DNA from 3 places in the Oceanospirillum sp. genome. Region 1 is predicted to be linked to each of the others. Evidence: predicted binding sites of a transcription regulator. Region 1 holds the regulator's gene; each other region holds the start of a gene.
What was found. Region 1 encodes FliA, which starts transcription of late flagellar genes. Its sites were predicted from a motif close to CTAAAGTTNNNNNNNNNNCNGCCGATA; they were not measured.

Region 1 (4,704 bases):
ATCCATCGTTTGATTGGCCGCATCCTGTGTCATTTTTATGACATAATTCAGTCGATCTGTCGCATTTGCCATTTGCGACATCTCTTCCGAAACAGGATTACCAGCACCAACATCAATATGGAAATTGGTTATAGCATCATGCAAAGCACGAGTCAGACGCCCTACTTCCAGGTACAAGTTTCGGTTTCGCTCATCATTGATACGTTGGATAAGGTTAACGGCATCGCTCAGATTACCGTTTTCCACTTTTTCCATCAGCTCAGAGGTACTTTCTTTGAGTATCTGCTCGAACTCGGTTGTTTGCTGTCCACCCGGGCTTTTCAGAGCCATAACCTGAGACCTTTATCTTAATGAATGACTTGACTGGCCAAAATTCCCAGCAGCCAATTACTGCTGTTCAATTCGTTCAAAAATCTTTTCGATTTTTTCCTTGAGAACGGCAGCCGTGAAAGGCTTAACAATATAGCCATTTACACCAGCCTGAGCCGCTGCAACAATCTGCTCACGTTTGGCCTCTGCTGTAACCATCAGAATAGGCAAATCTTTCAGTTTAGGATCAGCACGACAAGTCTTAAGCAGGTCAAAACCTGTCATACCTGGCATATTCCAATCCGTTACCAGAAAGTCAAAGTTGCCTGTTTCCAATAAAGGGATGGCGGTCAGACCGTCATCAGCCTCATGCGTATTAGTAAAACCCAAGTCACGAAGCAGGTTTTTGACGATCCGTCTCATGGTGGAAAAATCATCCACAATGAGAATCTTCATATTCTTATCCAAGGCAACCTCCACTCACCCAATTTGCCACTACTAGAATACTACAATTATTCATTTATCAAATATATATAATGTAATTACTTCCACTCAGATAAACGAGACCTTAGCCTTAAGGCTGCCTGGCTGTGTATCTGACTGACTCTTGACTCACTTACATCGAGAACCGAACCAATCTCTTTCAGATTCAAACCCTCAGTGTAATAAAGTGCCAAAACCATTTGTTCCCTCTCAGGAAGCCCAGCGATGGCATCTGCCAAAGCCCTTTGAAACGCACCACCTTCAACAGCCTCATCAGGCTCTGCCGATGTTTCATCCGCCACCTCGAAGCTACTGTCTTCGTTATCGGTTATTTCATCAAAACTGAACAGCTTAGTTCCGGCAGTGTCGCGCACATAGTGATTATACTCTTCGGCAGTAACCCCCATTTCGGCTGCTATTTCACTATCACGGGCATCACGGCCCGTCCTAGCCTCAACCTGTTTAATCGCCTCGGAAACCCTTCGGCTATTTCTGTGAACAGAGCGAGGAGCCCAATCATACCTGCGAACCTCATCAAGCATTGCACCCCGAATACGAATCGAAGCATATGTTTCAAAACTCGCACCTTTCGAGCCATCAAACTTTTGAGAGGCTTCAATAAGACCTATCATCCCCGCCTGGATCAGATCATCAAGCATAACGGTTTGGGGCAGCCGGCTTAGAAGATGCTGAGCAACTTTCTTGACCAAAGGAGCATGCTCGTCAACCAGACTGCTTGTCACTGTTTTGCCGGAATAGTACATACCTGAACTCATTACCAGAGCCATAGATAGCGACCTCCCGTCTCTATCGTTCCGGATTTTGGTTAGTTTCGTTCTTTTCAAGCAGCTCCAGAGCGTTACTCACAAGTACGCCTGAATCTCCTAGCCTCAAATCATCCGGAATCTTTTGGCCACTGGCCAAATATGCAAGAGGCAGCCTGTTATCAGCTATAAGACTGATCACCTCACCTGCACTTGTTGCTTCATCCAGCTTAGTAACAACACACCCATTCAAACCGTGTCGCCTATAGGCCTCATATGTCGATTGCAAAACCTGTTGCTGGCTGATTGCACTCAACACTAAATATTTACGAATTCTAACTGAAGCGGTCTCTAATAAGGAAAACTGCTCCCTCATATTTGGATCCTGAACACTAAGGCCAGCAGTATCAATTAAAATAAGCGCCTTGGTCTTCAATGATTTAAGCGTAGCATCCAGCGAATTTTTCTCATCGACAACGCGAACAGGAACCCCAAGAATACGACCGAAGGTCCTGAGCTGCTCATAGGCAGCAACCCGATAACAATCAGTAGTCACCAACGCCATGCTATCGGGGCCATATTTTAAAACATATCGGGCAGCCAGCTTTCCAATGCAGGTTGTTTTTCCTACACCAGTTGGCCCCATAAGAGCCACAATCCCGCCCTGATCAATAACATCTGAGCCTGTAGTCAACACTTGCGCTCGAATCTGGTCGACAGACTTTTCCCAAGCAGCCGAAAACTCAACATCATCAGCTAATGAAGCACTTTCAATAATTCTTACAGCAAAATGCTCAGAAAGCCCCATTCGACGTAGACGCTTATAAAGCATAGCCTCAACAGGCTTTCTCTCAGACATCGTCTCCTTCATTTGCTCTCGAAGAAGTTCTCTCAACCCTTGGATCTCAGACTGCATCGCTCTAATAGCTGCATCTTCTGGGCTTTTTCTGCGCCCCCGAGCCTCAAGCGTGTCAACCATAGCCTCGGCCTGATCAAACTGGCGCTCTTTTGCCTTCACCTGAAAAGCATTCTCAAGACGATCCGGTGATTGCTCACCCGACGCATTTTCAATTACATCCTTAGCTTTAGCTAACGCATCAGCCAGAGAATCGGTCAGCGCATCACTATTTTCAGGATCGATACGTTCACTGGGTTCACGAAGAATACTGGCGTCATAATCAACAGCCGTAACAATTTCAACGCCGCCAGCCACTTTGTTATTGGACAAAATAGCAGCGTCAGAACCAAACTCATCCCGAACCAACTTCATGGCTTGACGCATATCAGGAGCAAAGAAACGTTTTACTTTCATAAATACCCATATCCTTCGTTATTCCGGCAGCCATGGTGAAAGCCCCAACCAACCATACAAAATATAAGTTTATTGCTGTCCTACAGTAGCCACAATAGTAATCTGTTTATTATCAGGAATCTCCTGATACGAGAGAACATGTACCGACTGAGCACTATAGCGAACAAATCTGGCAAGAACTTGCCGTATTGGCGCCGCTACTACCAATACTGCCGGATTACCCATCATCTCCTGCTGTTGAGATACTTCTGCCAAGGACTGCTGCAATCGCTCAGCCATTGCGGGCTCAAGAATAAGATTGTCATCAACATTAGATTGAGCAGCCTGCTGAACAGATTGAAGCAAAATTTGTTCCAACTGAGGCTCCAAGGTAATAACCGGAAGGTCTGTACCCGGACCACAAATCGACTGCACGATAGAACGGGACAAAGCAATGCGCACCGCAGAGGTCATCTGACCTATATCCCGGGTAGATTGAGCAGTCTCAATTAAAGACTGCGCAATTGTGCGGAAGTCACGTATAGAAACACTCTCCTGCAGCAAACTCTGAATAATCTTCAGCAATTGATTCAAGCTTAAACAATCGGGAACCAGCTGCTCTGCCAGTTTCGGCGAATGACTTGAAAGAGCATCCATAAGATGCTGAATATCATCATGGCCAATCAATTCATGGGCATAATTCTGCATAATCTGGTTTAACTGGGTCGCGATAACCGTACTGGAGTCAACTACAGTGTAACCCAACGCCTGCGCCTCATCCCGGTCCTGTGCCTCTACCCATACGGCATCCAATCCAAATGCTGGATCTTTACCCTCAATCCCTGAAATTTCACCAAATACCTGCCCCGGGTTAATCGCCATTTCGCGGTCCGGGTAAACTTCAGCCTCGGCGACTACAACGCCTTTCAACAGAATACGATAAATAGTTGGCGACAACTCCAGATTATCCCGAATATGCACAGAAGGAACCAAAAAACCCAACTCCTGGGATAATTTTTTACGAATCCCTTTGATTCGCCCAAGCAACTGCCCACCTTGGTTTTTGTCAACCAAAGGAATCAGCCGGTAACCCACTTCAAGACCCAACAGGTCAATCATAGGCACATCACTCCACCCCAGCTCTTTTTGGTTTACTGCAGACTCATCAGGCAAAGGCATATCCGGAGCTTTTTGTTTCTGCGCCAATTCCTGCGCCACCTTTTTCTCGGTGTAGTATTTAATGGCATACGCCCCCAAACCTGCAGCAGCCGCTAAACCCAGAAAAGCTAAATGAGGCATACCAGGGATAATACCCATCAGCGCAAGAATAACAGCCGTAATTGTAAGAGCCTGAGGGGTAGCGAACATCTGCCCGCCAACCTGCTGACCAATGCTCTGATCACTATTAACACGAGTAACCATAATTGCTGCAGCAACAGAGAGAAGCAGAGAAGGAATCTGCGCCACAAGACCATCACCGATGGTAAGCAACACGTATTTCTCCAAAGCATCGGCAAACTCCAAGTCATGCTGCATGATACCGATGCCAAGACCACCGATAACATTGATCACCAAAATCAGAATACCAGCAACCGCATCACCACGAACAAACTTACTGGCACCATCCATCGCACCATAAAAATCGGCTTCATTTGCAACATCAGCACGACGCTGTTTGGCTTCCTCCTGATTAATCAAGCCCGCATTCAAGTCAGCATCAATCGCCATCTGCTTGCCCGGCATGGCATCAAGGGTAAAACGTGCACTTACTTCCGAAATACGGCCTGCACCCTTGGTGATAACCACAAAGTTGATAATCATCAGAATCAGGAAAACAACAAGACCGACGACATAATT
Region 2 (4,704 bases), on a different contig from region 1:
ATCAGATAAAGGCTGAAAATTGGCCCCGCAGCATTACCAATCATACTGATAAAACCTGACATAAGCCCTACCACCTGCCCGATGAGAGGATATCGCATCCATTTAGCCGGACGATATTCCAGCCAGATACTCAGCAAAAGCATACCAATAATCAGCATGACCAGCATTCCGGTAAACTGCGATGCCGTGGTGTTCGCCAGTAACCACCCTCCCAGTACAACCCCCAAAATTGCCAATGGCAGCAGGTTGAATAACACCTTCAGATCCAACCCTTTTCGATAGCGGGTAATCGCCATCAGATCAGTGATGACATAAAGCGGGATAATGACTCCGAGCGCTTCGGGGCCAGGGAAGGCCAGCATGACCAGGGGCAAGATCAGAAGCCCCATCCCCCCGGTGGAAAACTTGGAAAAACCTGTCACAACAGCAGCCAAAGTAATCCATAACAGACTTAACTCAAACATCTTCCAGCCTCAATCAACTTAATCAGAATATGGATAATACCGGGCTATATGATCGAAAAATAACGACTTATTTCTATCAAAATAAATGATAGAAGCGATCATCAGCGATAGAATAAGTCTTTTTAAAGATGCTAAGCGAGTTCTTAATCCCCTATCTGAAGGGCCTCTGTGATGACCTATGAACAGCTAAAGGCTTTCGCGGCAGTCGTTGAAAGTGGCAGTTTTCGTGCTGCTGCTGAGAAACTGCATAAAACGCAATCCACTATCAGTTCTGCTATCGCCAATCTTGAACGCCAGTTCTCTTTGCAATTGCTGGACCGCAGCAACTATCGACCGACCCTGACACCTGAAGGGAAAAGCTTTTACCAGCAAACTAAGCGACTGCTACAGGAATCTGAATCATTAGAACGCCTTGGACATCAGCTCATGGATGGTACACCTCCAAGCCTTTCTATTGCCCTAAGTACGATGAGCGCACTGCCTGAAGGATTGAGCCAACTGAGACGATTTTGTGATCAATACTCCAGATTGCAGATGAATCTCAGCACTCAACATCTTTCCGGTTTATTAGAACAGCTGGATACCCATCAGGCGGAACTGGCTATCGGACCCAACACGGGGCTTAATCATCAATACGAATTTATTGAGATTTTTAAGATCAGAATCATCTGCGTCACAGCGCCAGGTTTATTACCGCCGGACACACAGCAGCCTGTCAGTCATGATCTTCTGAGACACAAACCACACATTCTGGTTGCTGATAGCGGCTCAAAACCCTTTGATCATGTGAATGTTATTCCCGGTGGGCTGCGTTGGTATGTCAACGACTATGTTGTTAAGCAGGCATTGGTTAAAGCGGGAATGGGATGGGCGAGAATTCCACAACATATGATTGAAAATGATCTGAAAGACGGGGCTCTGAAGCCCCTGGTGGTAGACAACTACGCCTCCGAAAGCGAGGTGCCTATCTATCTGATTCGGTTAAGAGCGGCAACGCATAGCCAGCTGGCAGAGGCGCTCTGGCAAACTCTTGAGGTGAATACCTGAGGGTCATCTTCCGGGCATCGGATCATGGAAAGGCTCCGGCATCAGAATAAACCGGAGCTTTCAAGCGGATAAAATCAAACCTTCAAATCAATCTGCTGCACCGAAGCAACCCCACCTGATTCCTTCAGAAACACACCAGACTCCCGCACATAGCCCTGAGTCCGGTTGGTATCATCGGTTTTCAACGCAAAAGGGGTTTGTTCCGATTTCAGATAGATAGCGCCGACATCTTTATCCAGTAAGGCATAGAGTTCACTTTCACCCTCACCTTTTGGCACCCAGACCCTCAACTGACTGAAAACGGCATCATTTTCATCAATAAAGCCATTCCCATCATCATCGTACTTCGCCAACTCTTCAAAACCATCACCGGTTTTCGCACCAAAAAGCTCATGTCCTGAATTAATAATGCCATCACCATTCAGATCCAGCGCCAGATAACCGGAGCCGGCCAATAATTCCGGCAAATGTTCATCAGTACCGTCAGCATCAAGGTCAAATTTAAAATGCAGCTTGTCGCTCAGGCCTACCGTCGGCCGGTCAAAATTGATCACCAGCGGATCTTTCAGGTTACCCTCAGAGATACTCATAAAACTCTCTGACTGGAAAGTTCGGCTCATACCGATATCCAGTGAAAGCTCCAGTTCACGACCATCGGCTGTTATTACCTTACCTTCAGCGGACATTCGAGTGTGCTCTTCCTCATGAAAGAAGGTTCGGGTGGTTAAAGTCACCTGCTGACCATTACGCGGAGGCCCCTCTCGCCCTCTGGCAGCCCGATCACTGGCCGGCTTGGTCGCATCTAACTGTTCGCCCAGGCCACGAAGCTTCTGCATATCCTTCAGGTCACGTTCAGACTGATCCAGATCCTCGACTGAAACAGTTAAACCAAACATCTGCTCCATCAGCTGAACAAAGGTCAGCATGCGAAGATCAGCAATGGTTTCCGCATCCAGAGGTGTAGCAGCTTCCAAAGATTCTGCGGTGACCTGATTGTCACCGCTCTTAAAACGCTCCAGCATCTCCTGACCGGGAGGGTTCGCATGTTCAAAGCCATTAGCATTGCCCTTACCGTTGCGCCCAGGCAAACGGTTATAGGTATCTTCGGCTTCTTCCTGAGAGTTATGAGCAGAGCCGTAATAGCTCAGAGAAACACGGGTCGCACTGTTTCTGCTCTGATAGGTGAGTGTTTCATCCTTGCCATCCACACGTTTGGTTACCTCCAGAGACTCTTCCCGGATCAATTGCTGGAAGGTCTCATGGGAGGAGCGCAGATTAAACTGTCCCTGTTGAATTTTCATAGCACACCTCAGATCCGGTACTTACCGGAAGTTAACCGATTAAAGATAAATAGCTCTTGGGTGATATCGGCAAGGGCGATAATATGATAAATGAATAATATTCAAGCAAAGTAACAGGTAGTTCCGAATAACAAGCTATTATCACTCCGCTAAATGGGCTGAAGGCAGGCGCTCAAATGCCCGTCGGACCTTCTCAATCAATTCCGGTGAAGAGTCCTGACTCATAGCCAGATACAGTGGTTTAGAAATAGCACTCAGCTCCCAGGCAACCGAAAAGTCCTGATGAGAATAGCCCAGACGCTGTACCCGGTAATTAAAAGAGTTAACCTCAGCAGGCATCAGATCAATATACCCTCGCTTGAGCATATGAACCCCACTTTCTTCCGTCGCGTAATTGATGGTTTTGATTCCCTGTTGCTTCAGGTATTCGCCTTTTACATCCCGGTTCAGGCTACCGGTCTTAAACCCATTCAACTGCTGCAGACTATTAATCTGAATATCGTGCCGTTCAGACAGGCGGAACAACTTCACATCAAAATCAATTAAAGACCCAATCCAATGAAATGACGCTTCACGCTCTGGAGTCCGGGCGATCAGAAAAATGAGTACATTGGGTTCTCGCATTGACACTTCATAAGCTCGCGCCCAAGGATAAACATCAATTTGGCTATCAAGTCCGGCTCCATCCAGAAGACTGCGCACTTTTTCAACAGCAATGCCTTCAGCACTACCACCAGCACTGTAGCTGTAAGGCGGGAACTCGGATGTGACCACTCTTAAGGGAGAAGCAGCCGTCGCATAATGTGTACCGAAAAAGATCAGAGTTAACAGAAAAAAGAAGCGGTCTGAAAATTTGGCTGCGATCCTGAATGGGATCTGAAAATAGTGACAGGATGTTAAATTCAAGAGTCAAACCCGAACAATTTAAAATAAAAAGGCATCCTAGTTGATCTGAAAAATTTCATCCACATAATTAGTATTAAGAATAGTATTGAAACCTTTTCCCTGGACAGATGACAAAGAAATATCAGATAAAACGGTAGGTTAGCTCTTTTTAAGCGATACAAAATACGCTTATAGTCTCTGTTTACAAAACCAAGGACACGCTATGTTAAAGAAAATTCTGGCCAGTGTTGGTATTGGCGGTACAAAAGTCGACACGTTACTTCATACTGAAACGCTGTGCCCCGGAGAGCGCTTTAGCGCAACGATTATGATCAAAGGCGGAGATACCGAGCAGGATATATCCGGACTGGATCTGACGCTGATGACTCGGGTAAAGGTTGAGCGTGATGACACCGAAATGGTCGTAAACAAAGCACTGACCCACTGGCATGTTGCAGATCGTTTCACGATACAGCCCGGTGAAACCCGAGAAATTCCATTTCAGGCTGAACTCCCGCTGGAAACACCGATCACCCATAATGGTGCCAGCCGAAACCAGACAAAAGTCTGGCTGGCGACAGGTCTGAATATTGATATGGCATTGGATGCCAAAGATAAAGACCCAATAGTCGTTATGGCAACATCAACACAAAATAAAGTCCTGCAGGCGATGGACGCCTGTGGTTATAGCCTGATGAAATCGGATGTAGAGGATGGAGCTGTTCGGGGACGAAATTTTCAGTCATCACTTGGCTGTTATCAGGAGCTGGAATACCGTCCAAACAAATTTGCCCTGTTTGGCCTCAATGAAGTGGAAGTGACGTTTGTTGCCACATCGGATCAAACCCACGTGCTATTAGAATTGGACCGTAATTTTGGTGGCGACAGCTACCGTTCCCTATCTCTGAGAAATGACGTATCTCAGGATGAGGTAACACAACAGGTGAGAAACTTATTAGGTTAAATACCTGCAATAAACATACTCTCGGCTGAAACTAACGGCAAGT
Region 3 (4,704 bases), on a different contig from region 1:
GCTGCGTCAGAGTTGGTGTCATTTTTGTAAACAAAGACGCATCTTTCAGATTATCTGCTGCTGTCTTAAAGTCAGACATCAAACTCTTTAGGATGCCCAAACCTGACAGTGAATCTTCTGCTTGAATTTCACGCTTGCCAAGCTGCTCGACCTTAGGCTTAGCTGCAGCCTCGACCAAACCGTCAAGCATTGTTGATAAATCAAGTCCGGAACCAATTCCTAAAAAGTTCATATCAATCTCCTAATGGCGTTGCCCACCATTTTAATGAATCCAGTAAATTACACTTCATCCGAAAGCAAACTAAATGACTGAGATACCGAACCTGACAAAAACTCTTTCATCACTTCGTCAAGACGCTTGGCAATTTCAATGGTTTGCTCAGAAGGAATCTGTCGAATCACTTCGTCAGTATCCTTATCTACAACTTCAACAACAACGCGTTGCAGCTCTTTCTCCACTTGCAGACGCAGGCTGACTTGCTGAATTTCTGCGTATTGATTAACTTTGTCCACAGCATCCTGAAGCTCTTTCTCCCGATCACCGCCACCTTTCTGCCCTGCCATAGCCGACTTAAGCTCATCAACAGCCGATGTTCGAGCATTTTCAAGTTTTACTCCAGCTTCAGTTGTTACCTTGCCAACATCCATACCGGCATTTTTTTGCCGCATTTCGTAACCCTGTCCATAGGCATCGTTAGAACCTTCAACTTTCATGCCAATTCCTCCTAGAGCTTATTGCCCCTTAACTATTGTTATTTTATCGGCCTGTAAAGAGAAAACTTAAATTTCTGTCTAATAAGAAGAGTAGAACAGATAAAAAAAATCCCGCCGTAGCGGGATTTTTCACTGCTGTTAATCAATTAACGCAGTAATGACAGAGCGGTCTGTGGCAACTGGTTCGCCTGAGACAGAATAGTCGTAGAGGCCTGCTGAATAATCTGGTTACGGGTCAGCTCAGCCGTTTCAGAAGCAAAGTCTGTATCCTGAATACGGGAGCGAGAGTCCGATACATTTACAACAGCAGTGGTGTTATTACGTACAGTAGATGCCAAACCATTTTGCTCTGCACCCAATTTGGCACGCTGAGTGTCTACCTGAGTGATCAGACCACTCATGGCGTCCAGCAAAGTGTCTGTTGCGAAACCATGAATTTCATTAAGCTGCGCATCACTATAACCTGCACTTACGGTCCCAGTAATCCCGACCGTAGTTTTCACATTAGCGATAGCCATTATGTTTGATGCAACAGCCGAAGAAGTCGTTGCCTCAGCTTCAAGGATTGTCGTCAGCGCCGCAATATTCACAACGCCAGATACGCCATCTTTGCCAAGGTCAGCAATCTTACCTTCACGGCTAGTACCAAACAGAGCATTAGTGGCAACCCCGGTACTCACATTATTAATTACAGCGTAAGCCGCAACCATTTTACCGATAGTACCTGCAGTATTGAAGCCAGTACTCAGTGTAGACAGATCACCCGTTACACCTTCAGCGTCTGCAACGCCACCAAACAGGGCTGCAAGCTCCGCATTCCCCGTAGTCACCGTATCCTGCTCACCTGCCTGAGCACCGGATTGAATCTGAAAGCCTGATTCAGGGGAATCACCGTTCAGAATCTTCAGCGTGCCATATGCAGTTCGGTCAGCAATATCGTTATTCACATTTAGCAGCTTGGTAAATTCCTGACCTAGCGCGCTACGATCATCATCAGACAGTGTACGGTTACCGCCTTGCACCACAAGCTGACGCATACGTTGAATGTTGTTAGTCACCTCACCCAAAGCACCTTCAGCGATCTGAGCAATAGAGATACCATCATTGGCGTTACGACTTGCCTGGTTCAGACCTGTGATCTGAGTTGTCAGACGATCAGAAATCTGCAGACCCGCCGAATCATCACGAGCACTGTTGATGCGACTACCCGAAGACAGTTTCTCAAAAGAACTGTTCATACGATCTGTCACATTTGACAGGTTTTTCTGGCCATTCAGCGCAGAAACATTGGTATTTACATATAAAGCCATGGGCACACCCCTTCAACTTACATTAATAAACGACTAAAGGTTTAATCCAATCTCTGAGACCGTGATTGCGTCACCTTTGTCTTATCCATATCGGCTTTTTGACGCATTCCTTTAGCATCCTATATTATTTGAAATAAAAAAATCCCACTGAAGCGGGATTTCAGGCTGCTGACAAAGTCCGCACACCTATTTTTCACACTTTTTTCCAAAAATGCGTATTTTTTAAATCCTTTGCAATCAATAGATTAGATAGATCCGTTTTTACCATTTTTCATTTTTTACGCAAAAATAAACCCCTGCAATAAATTGCAGGGGTTTATCAATACTCTGAAATCCCGCCAAAGCGGGATTTTTTACTGCCGTTAATCAATTAACGCAGTAATGACAGAGCGGTCTGTGGCAACTGATTCGCCTGAGACAGAATAGTCGTAGAGGCCTGCTGAATGATCTGGTTACGGGTCAGCTCAGCCGTTTCAGATGCAAAGTCTGTGTCCTGAATGCGGGAACGAGAGTCAGATACGTTTACAACCGCTGTGGTGTTGTTACGTACGGTAGACGCCAAACCATTCTGCTCTGCACCCAGCTTAGCACGCTGCTTATCAACCTGAGTGATCAGACCACTCATAGCATCCAGAAGCGTATCCGTCAGATGACCTGTGATTTTATCCAGCTGCGCGTCAGAGAAGCCAGCAACAGAGTCAATATTAGCAGCAGTATCAATAGAAAAAGCACCTGCCACTGCTGCTGCCACATGAGAAGCATTACCCGCAGAAACACGCCCCGGCGTATCAGTAAGCAGCTTTGTCAGGTTAGCAATGTTAATCTCTGCCCCCTGATCTTTGTCAGTACCATAATCAGCAACTGTGATTGAATCACCGGTACCAAAACCAAACAGAGCTTGGTTAGCCGCAGAAATATTAGATGTACCAGTTAAAGCGGCATACGCTGCAACCATATCACCCATTGCACCGAACTGTCCTATATTAGCAACAGACATGGCAGACATTTTAAGAGTAGCGGTTGCACCGCTGCTGCGACCATACTCACCAAACAACGCTGTGAGCTCTGCATTACCAGTCGTCACTGTATCCTGCTCACCCGCCTGAGCACCGGATTGAATCTGAAAGCCTGATTCAGGAGAATCACCGTTCAGAATCTTCAGTGTGCCATATGCAGTTCGGTCAGCAATATCGTTATTCACATTTAGCAGCTTGGTAAATTCCTGACCTAGCGCGCTACGATCATCATCAGACAGTGTACGGTTACCGCCTTGCACCACAAGCTGACGCATACGTTGAATGTTGTTAGTCACCTCACCCAAAGCACCTTCAGCGATCTGAGCAATAGAGATACCATCATTGGCGTTACGACTTGCCTGGTTCAGACCTGTGATCTGAGTTGTCAGACGATCAGAAATCTGCAGACCCGCCGAATCATCACGAGCACTGTTGATGCGACTACCCGAAGACAGTTTCTCAAAAGAACTGTTCATACGCTCTGTCACATTAGATAGGTTTTTCTGGCCGTTCAGCGCAGAAACATTGGTATTTACATATAAAGCCATGGGTACACCCCTTCAACTTACATTGATAGACGACTAAAGGTTTAATCTAATCTCTGGGATCGTGATCGCGTCACCTTTGTATCATTTATATCGGCTTTTTGACGCATTCCTTTAACACTTTATCTTAGTTGGAACAAAAAAATCCCGCCGAAGCGGGATTTTTCACTGCCGTTAATCAATTAACGCAGTAATGACAGAGCGGTCTGCGGCAACTGGTTCGCCTGAGACAGAATAGTCGTAGAAGCCTGCTGAATGATCTGATTACGGGTCAGTTCAGCCGTTTCAGATGCAAAGTCTGTATCCTGAATACGGGAACGGGAGTCCGATACGTTTACAACCGCTGTGGTGTTGTTACGTACGGTAGACGCCAAACCATTTTGCTCTGCACCCAGCTTAGCACGCTGTTTATCAACCTGAGTGATCAGACCACTCATCGCATTCAGCATCGTATCTGTTGCAAAACTGTTAATGCTATTGACTTGGGCATCAGAGAAGCCAGTTGAAATTGCAGCCACACCACTCATACCCACCAAGGTACCGAACGCTGCAGCAGTATCAGAAGTACCATCGGCGGCAACAGCCTGATCTGACAAAATTTTAGTCAGATTATCGATATTAACCTTAGCGGTACCACCATCATTGGTACCCAAGTCATTCGCTGCAACAGAACCTGTACGAGTACCGAAAATAGCATCTGCAGCGGCAGCCATATCTGACTCACCTGTTACTGCCGCATAAGCGATAACCAGCTTACCTAACGTACCGTAACTGGTCGCCGTTGTAGTACTGATTGCTGACAAATTACCGGTAATACCTTCATCATCTGCAATCTTACCAAACAAAGCTGATAGCTTAGCATTACCAGTCGTCACCGTATCCTGCTCACCCGCCTGAGCACCAGACTGAATCTGAAAGCCTGATTCAGGGGAATCACCGTTCAGAATCTTCAAGGTGCCGTATGCAGTCCGATCAGCAATATCGTTGTTTACATTCAGCAGCTTGGTAAACTCCTGACCGAGCGCACTGCGATCATCAGTTGACAACGTACGGTTACCACCCTGCACAACCAACTGACGCATACGCTGAACGTTGTTAGTTACTTCACCCAGAGCACCT

Region 2: the regulator FliA is predicted to act here: its motif matches at 2,877-2,903, upstream of AC4GL5_RS17090 (SPM autocatalytic domain-containing protein).
Region 3: the regulator FliA is predicted to act here: its motif matches at 3,677-3,703, upstream of AC4GL5_RS03500 (flagellin N-terminal helical domain-containing protein).

What each region holds. Positions count from the first base shown of each region.
Region 1 is NZ_CEYNZH010000003.1:129,914-134,617, forward strand. Features, by position in the region: gene AC4GL5_RS02715 (protein phosphatase CheZ) at 1-330, opposite strand, end outside; gene AC4GL5_RS02720 (chemotaxis response regulator CheY) at 388-765, opposite strand; gene AC4GL5_RS02725 (RNA polymerase sigma factor FliA) at 852-1,580, opposite strand; gene flhF (flagellar biosynthesis GTPase FlhF) at 1,600-2,868, opposite strand; gene flhA (flagellar biosynthesis protein FlhA) at 2,938-4,704, opposite strand, start outside.
Region 2 is NZ_CEYNZH010000067.1:71-4,774, reverse strand. Features, by position in the region: gene AC4GL5_RS17100 (sulfite exporter TauE/SafE family protein) at 1-464, opposite strand, end outside; gene AC4GL5_RS17095 (LysR family transcriptional regulator) at 636-1,511, shown strand; gene AC4GL5_RS17090 (SPM autocatalytic domain-containing protein) at 1,586-2,812, opposite strand; gene AC4GL5_RS17085 (substrate-binding periplasmic protein) at 2,954-3,718, opposite strand; gene AC4GL5_RS17080 (sporulation protein) at 3,921-4,661, shown strand.
Region 3 is NZ_CEYNZH010000004.1:138,487-143,190, reverse strand. Features, by position in the region: gene fliD (flagellar filament capping protein FliD) at 1-232, opposite strand, end outside; gene AC4GL5_RS03510 (flagellar protein FlaG) at 280-714, opposite strand; gene AC4GL5_RS03505 (flagellin N-terminal helical domain-containing protein) at 861-2,024, opposite strand; gene AC4GL5_RS03500 (flagellin N-terminal helical domain-containing protein) at 2,395-3,588, opposite strand; gene AC4GL5_RS03495 (flagellin N-terminal helical domain-containing protein) at 3,768-4,704, opposite strand, start outside.